2 linked regions of the Variovorax paradoxus genome follow. The protein of the gene in region 2 interacts with the protein of the main gene of each other region in a pairwise test. Links are inferred from orthologs where the notes say so. Each region holds a gene or a part of one and is shown on either strand. Other genes may lie near its edges.

The links. Proteins that work in one complex are often made in the same cells at the same time.
Region 1: the proteins of ruvC (region 2) and ruvA interact in binary tests that used the Escherichia coli proteins (3 or more experiments, as listed by UniProt). The link is inferred for Variovorax paradoxus from one-to-one orthologs.

The regions. Positions count from the first base shown.
Region 1 is NZ_CP102931.1:520,851-523,957, reverse strand. Bases 3-2,923 are described here. They hold ruvA (Holliday junction branch migration protein RuvA), read right to left. Parts: upstream 1,789-2,923; coding sequence 1,216-1,788; downstream 3-1,215. Other genes in these bases: ybeY (rRNA maturation RNase YbeY), read left to right, coding at 2,767-2,923; NWF24_RS02450 (PhoH family protein), read left to right, coding at 1,809-2,765; NWF24_RS02460 (YdeI/OmpD-associated family protein), read left to right, coding at 547-1,143; NWF24_RS02465 (phosphatidate cytidylyltransferase), read left to right, coding at 3-550. Outside these bases: more of NWF24_RS02465, read left to right, coding at 1-2; more of ybeY, read left to right, coding at 2,924-3,107. UniProt on the Escherichia coli protein: The RuvA-RuvB-RuvC complex processes Holliday junction (HJ) DNA during genetic recombination and DNA repair.
Region 2 is NZ_CP102931.1:5,720,385-5,723,342, reverse strand. The notes cover bases 140-2,911. They hold ruvC (crossover junction endodeoxyribonuclease RuvC), read right to left. Parts: upstream 1,914-2,911; coding sequence 1,365-1,913; downstream 140-1,364. Other genes in these bases: NWF24_RS26970 (tetratricopeptide repeat protein), read left to right, coding at 2,064-2,911; NWF24_RS26980 (serine hydroxymethyltransferase), read left to right, coding at 140-1,363. Also shown: more of NWF24_RS26980, read left to right, coding at 41-139; more of NWF24_RS26970, read left to right, coding at 2,912-2,958.

The DNA.
Region 1 (3,107 bases), 5.2 Mb from region 2 along the record:
ACTGCCCATCCTGGCGGCGGTCGGCGGCGACACGCGCCGCTTCCTGGAGCGCACCTCGAAGATCCAGTGGGGGCTGATGGTGTGCGTGTTCTGCATCAGCCACGTGCCGGCCCTGCTCACGCTGCAGATTCCTGGCTTCGAAGGCCGCAACCTGCTGCTGATCGCGTTCCTGGTGATCGTGGTGCAGGGCAGCGACGTGCTGCAGTACGTGTGGGGCAAGCTCTTCGGCAAGCGCAAGGTGGCGCCCGAGCTGTCGCCCTCCAAGACCTGGGAAGGCTTGATCGGCGGCGTGGCGAGCGCCACCGCGCTGGGCGCGGCGCTGTACTGGGCCACGCCGTTCAACCCGTGGCAGGCCGCACTGATGGCGCTCACGATCTGCCTTATGGGCTTCTTCGGCGGCCTCGTGATGTCGGCCATCAAGCGCGATCGCGGCGTGAAAGACTGGGGCTCGATGATCGAGGGCCACGGCGGCATGCTCGATCGGCTCGACTCGGTGATCTTTGCAGCACCCATCTACTTCCACGCGCTGCGCTACTGGTGGGTGCCATGACCACGAAGACGGCGGAGCGCATTCCGCACGACACGCCAGTCGAGTGCACCAACGCCGCATCGTGGACGCGCTGGCTCAAGCGCCACCACACGACCGCCGCCGGCGTATGGCTTCGCATCGCGAAGAAGGACAGCGGCATCACCTCCATCGACCACCCCGCCGCACTCGAGGAAGCGCTGTGCTACGGCTGGATCGACGGCCAGCGCAAGAGCGATGACGCGCAGTATTTCCTGCAGCGCTTCACGCCGCGCACCAAGCGCGGCATCTGGTCGCAGATCAACCGCACCAAGGTGCTCAAGCTCATCGACGAAGGCCGCATGCAGCCGGCCGGACTGGCCGAGATCGAGCGCGCGAAGGCCGACGGGCGCTGGGACGCGGCCTACGAAGCCGCGAGCGTGGCGACGGTGCCGCCCGATCTGCAGGCCGCGCTGGATGCAAACAAGAAAGCTGCGAAGTTCTTCGCGACGCTGGATGCGCGCAACCGCTTTGCGGTGCTGTTCCGTACGCAGGGGGCGAAGAAGCCTGAAACCCGGGCACGCCGCATCGAGAAGTTCGTCGAGATGCTGGCGAAGGGCGAAAAGATCTACCCCTGAGCGGCGAGAGTTTCGTTCCGGGGTGCGTGCGAATGACACCGGGCGGCGTGAGCGCGCCCCGGAGAACAGCGCTCACTTAGCCAACGACTTCAACGCCATCTTGATCCCCTCGCTCACCGTCGCATCCTTCGGCAGCGCCTTGAGCGCAAGCGCAGCCTCCTTGTCGCTGTACCCCAGCGCGACCAGCGCCTGAAGAATGTCAGCCTGCGCATCGGAAGCCGCATGCGCCGGCAGGCCGATGTCAGCACCCAGCTTGCCCTTGAGCTCCAGCAGCAGCCGCTCGGCGGTCTTCTTGCCGATGCCCGGAATCTTCACGAGCCGTCCGAGCTCCTGCGTCGTGATCGCCTGCGAAAGCTCGCCCACGCTCATGCCCGAGAGCAGGCCCAGCGCGGTGCGCGGCCCCACGCCGGTGATCTTGATGAGCTGGCGGAAAGCCGCCCTTTCCTCCGCCGTGCCGAAGCCGTAGAGAATCTGCGCGTCCTCGCGCACGACGAAGTGCGTGAGCAGGGAGACTTTCGCGCCGAGGTTCGGCAGGTTGTAGAACGTGCTCATCGGCACGTCGACCTCATAGCCGACTCCGTTGCAATCCACAACCACCTGCGGCGGATTGCGTTCGGCCAGCGTGCCGGTCAGTTTGCCTATCATGGGTGCCCTTTTTCCTTGAAATGTCCGGCGTGATTCTGCGACACACCTTTACCCCACTGAACAATTCGCGCCTCGGCCACCTGTGCGGACCTCTGGACGCCCACCTGCGCCGCATCGAAGAAGCGCTGGGCGTGAAGATCGCGCACCGCCATGAACAGTTCAAGGTCGACGGCCCCAAGGCCTCCGCGCAGCGCGCAATGGACGTGCTGCAAGCGCTGTACGAAATTGCCCAGCGGCCCATCGACGCTGCCGTGGTGCAGCTCACGCTGGCCGGCGACGGCGGCATGCTCGATGGCGACGACGACATAGCGATGCTCGTCACCCGTCGCACCGACCTGCGCGCACGCACGCCCACGCAGGCGGTGTACCTCGACAACATCGCCAAGCACGACATCACCTTCGGCATCGGCCCGGCCGGCACCGGCAAGACCTATCTCGCTGTGGCCTGCGCGGTCGATGCGCTGGAGCGCGCCGCCGTGCAGCGCATCGTGCTGACGCGGCCCGCGGTGGAAGCAGGCGAGCGGCTGGGCTTTCTGCCGGGCGACCTGACGCAGAAGGTCGACCCGTACCTGCGCCCGCTGTACGACGCGCTCTACGACCTGATGGGCTACGAAAAGGTGCAGAAGGCCTTCGAGCGCAACGCGCTCGAAATCGCGCCGCTGGCCTTCATGCGCGGGCGCACGCTGAACAACGCTTTCGTGATCCTCGACGAGGCGCAGAACACCACGCCCGAGCAGATGAAGATGTTCCTCACGCGCATCGGCTTCGGCGCGCGCGCGGTGGTGACGGGCGACGTGAGCCAGATCGACCTGCCCAAGCAGCAGTTGAGCGGGCTGATCGACGCGGAGCGCGTGCTCAAGCGCGTGAACGGCATCGCCATGACGCACTTCACGAGCGTGGACGTGGTGCGCCACCCGCTGGTGGCGAAGATCGTCGATGCCTATGACGGGCAACGCAAGCGTGCGGGAGCTCACTGAGATGGCCGCATCCGCACTTCCGGCACTTTCGCTCTCGCTGCAGTTCGGGCGCTTCAAGGGCGTGGAGCGCCATCGCGCCGCGCTACCGCGCCACAGCGTGACGCGCTGGATCCGCCATGCGCTCGACATCGACGGCGAGATCACCGTGCGCATCGTCGACGCCGATGAAGGCCAGCGCCTGAACCGCGAGTTTCGCGGCAAGGACTACGCGACCAACGTGCTGACCTTCGACTACGCGCAAAGCCCGCTCGTGATGGCCGACCTGGTGCTGTGCGCGCCGGTGGTGGCGCGCGAGGCAAAGGAAAACCGCAAGACGCTGGCCGATCACTACGCGCACCTGCT
Region 2 (2,958 bases):
GACGATGCGGCCATTCACCACTTCCAGCGAGATCCACCGCATGCCAGCCGCCCTGCAACGCCGCCCCTGGGTTCCCGCCGCCAGCGAAGACCATGTGCTCTCCATCGCCGCCGACGCCGCTGCGCGCGACGCGGCGGGAGTCGCCGCCGAGATCGAACGGCTGGTGGCCGACAACCATCGCATCCACGATGTCGAGGGACTGAACCTCAACCCCGCCACCAACGTGATGAACCCGGCCGCCGAAGCGCTGCTGTCGCGCGGGCTCGGCTCGCGCCCCTCGCTCGGCTACCCGGGCGACAAGTACGAGATGGGGCTGGAAGCCATCGAGCGCATCGAGGTCGTCGCCGCCGAGCTCGCAGCCGAAGTGTTCGGCGCGAAGTTCGCCGAAGTGCGCGTGAGCTCGGGCGCGCTGTCGAATCTCTACGTGTTCATGGCGACCTGCCAGCCCGGCGACACGATCATCGTGCCGCCGCCCAGCATCGGTGGCCACGTCACGCACCATGCGGCGGGCGCAGCTGGGCTGTATGGCCTGAAGCCGGTTTCCGCGCCGGTGGACGCCGACGGCTACACGGTCGATGTGGTTGCGCTGGCAAAGCTGGCGCGCGAGGTGAAGCCGAAGCTCATCACCATCGGCGGCAGCCTGAACCTGTTCCCGCATCCGGTGCCCGCGATCCGCGAGATCGCCGACAGCGTGGGCGCGAAGCTGTTGTTCGATGCCGCGCACCTTTCGGGCATGGTGGCCGGCAAGGCGTGGCCGCAGCCGCTCGAGCAGGGCGCGCATGCGATCACCATGAGCACCTACAAGAGCCTGGGCGGCCCGGCGGGTGGCCTGATCGTGTCGAACGACGCGGCACTGATGGAGCGCATCGATGCCATCGCCTACCCCGGCCTCACTGCCAACTCGGATGCGGGCCGCACCGCCGCGCTGGCCCGCGGGCTGCTCGACTGGAAGGTGCATGGCGTTGCCTATGCGGCTGCGATGCGCGAGACCGCGCAGGCTCTGGCGCGTGCGCTCGATGCGCAAGGCCTGCCCGTGTTCGCGAAGGCGCGCGGCTTCACCCAGTCGCACCAGCTTGCGGTCGAGGCGGCGCGCTGGGGCGGCGGGCAGCATGCGGCGAAGAAGCTCGCGCAAGGCAGCCTGCTGGCTTGCGGCATCGGCTTGCCGACCGCACCCGTGGATGGCGACATCAACGGCCTGCGGCTTGGCGTGCCGGAGATCGTGCGCCTGGGCTTCACGCCTGACGACATGCCGCAGCTGGCCGATTGGATTGCTCGGGCTCTGGCAGGGGATGCGGCCACCGTCGCCGTTGAAGTGCGAGAGCGCCGCAAGCGCCTCGGCGAGCTGCGCTACATCGTGCGCTGAGTCAGCGCGAGCGCCCTTGCCGGTAGGTGCCGGCATGCGTCTTCGACAGCTCGGCCGCCTCCGCGAGCCGAGCCATCGACCGCCCCACCTGCGCGTGCGTGATGGCAATGCCCAGCGCGTCCGCCGCGTCGGCGCCCGGCAGGCCCGGCAGTTCGAGCAGCCGCCGCACCATCTCCTGCACCTGCGCCTTGGCGGCCTGGCCGTGGCCGGCCACGGCCTTCTTCATCTGCAGCGCGGTGTACTCGGCCACCGAGAGGTTGTTGCTCACCAGCGCGGTCACGCAGGCGCCGCGCGCCTGTCCCAGCAGCAGCGTCGACTGCGGGTTGACGTTGACGAAGATGATTTCGACCGCCGACGCATCGGGCTGGTAGCGCGCGGTGATCTCCGCGATGCCGTCGAACAGCACCTTCAGGCGTGCCGGGAGGTTGCCTGTGCCCAGGTGCCGGGTGCTGATGGTGCCGCTGGCCACGTAGCGCAGCGCATGGCCGTCCGCGTCGACCACGCCGAAGCCGGTGGTCTGCAAGCCGGGGTCGATGCCAAGAATGCGCATGAAAGGAAGCGAAAAGGCTTACGCCAGTGCAAAGAGGAGAGAGAAGGGGCCGAACTATCGCTCGAAAGCAGCGCTATCGCGGGCAGAATCCGTGCCGATTCGTACAGTCTGCCCCGCTTTCCGCGGGGCGCGCCACACAAGGAAGCGAATGTGAATGTAGTCGAGTCCTCCGCGCAGCGGCAACTGGACGAGGCGCAAGCCTTGATCGAACGCCTGCAGCAGCACCCTGCCGAACGTGCGGCCGCGAGCTTCCGCCGCATCGAACTGCTCAACGACCTGGGCCGCCGCAACGAGGCACTGGCCGCCTGTACCCGTCTGCTCGACGAGTACGCAGCCAGACCCGATGTCGGTGTGGTCGTGCCCTGCTGCCAGGCGCTGCGCCTGCTGGCGCACATGCTGCGCCAGATGCATCGCCCCGCCGACGCGCTCGCCACCCTCGACCGGCTGATTGCCGCGCACGGCCAGCGCAGCGAGCCCGCGATCCGCGAGCACATCGCCCATGCGCTGTATCAGCGCACTTGGTGGATCGACGAACCCGAGGCGCGCTGCGAAGCCTGCGACGCCATGAGCGATCTGCTCGACAGCCAGCCCGATGCCGCGCTCGACGCGTGGCGCGTGGAGGCCCGGCTGCTCAAGGCCGAGATCGAACACCACCGCGGCCTGCCGCAGGACGCGCTTGCCACGCTGGAAGCAGTGATCGAGCGCTTCGACGGCAGCACCGACCCCGGCGTGGTGCTGCGCGTGGCGCGTGCGCGCCTGGCCTCGGTGCTGAACCTGCGCGAACTGGCGCAGCACGCACAGGCCCAGGTGATGTGCCTGGCAGTGGCCGACCAGATCGAGGCCGGCCTCGCCGACGCGGCGCCCGAGCTGCGCATCGAGGGCGTGCGGGCGCTGACGCTGTTCTTCGACGGCTTCGGCATCGACGAGCATGCGAACCGCGCCGAGCTGGTCGGCTGGCTGCTCGACCGCTACGGGCGCGACGAGTCGTCGCAGGTGCGCCGCATGGCCGTGCGCCGTGCCTACGACTGGTCGGTGGGGCTGCGCG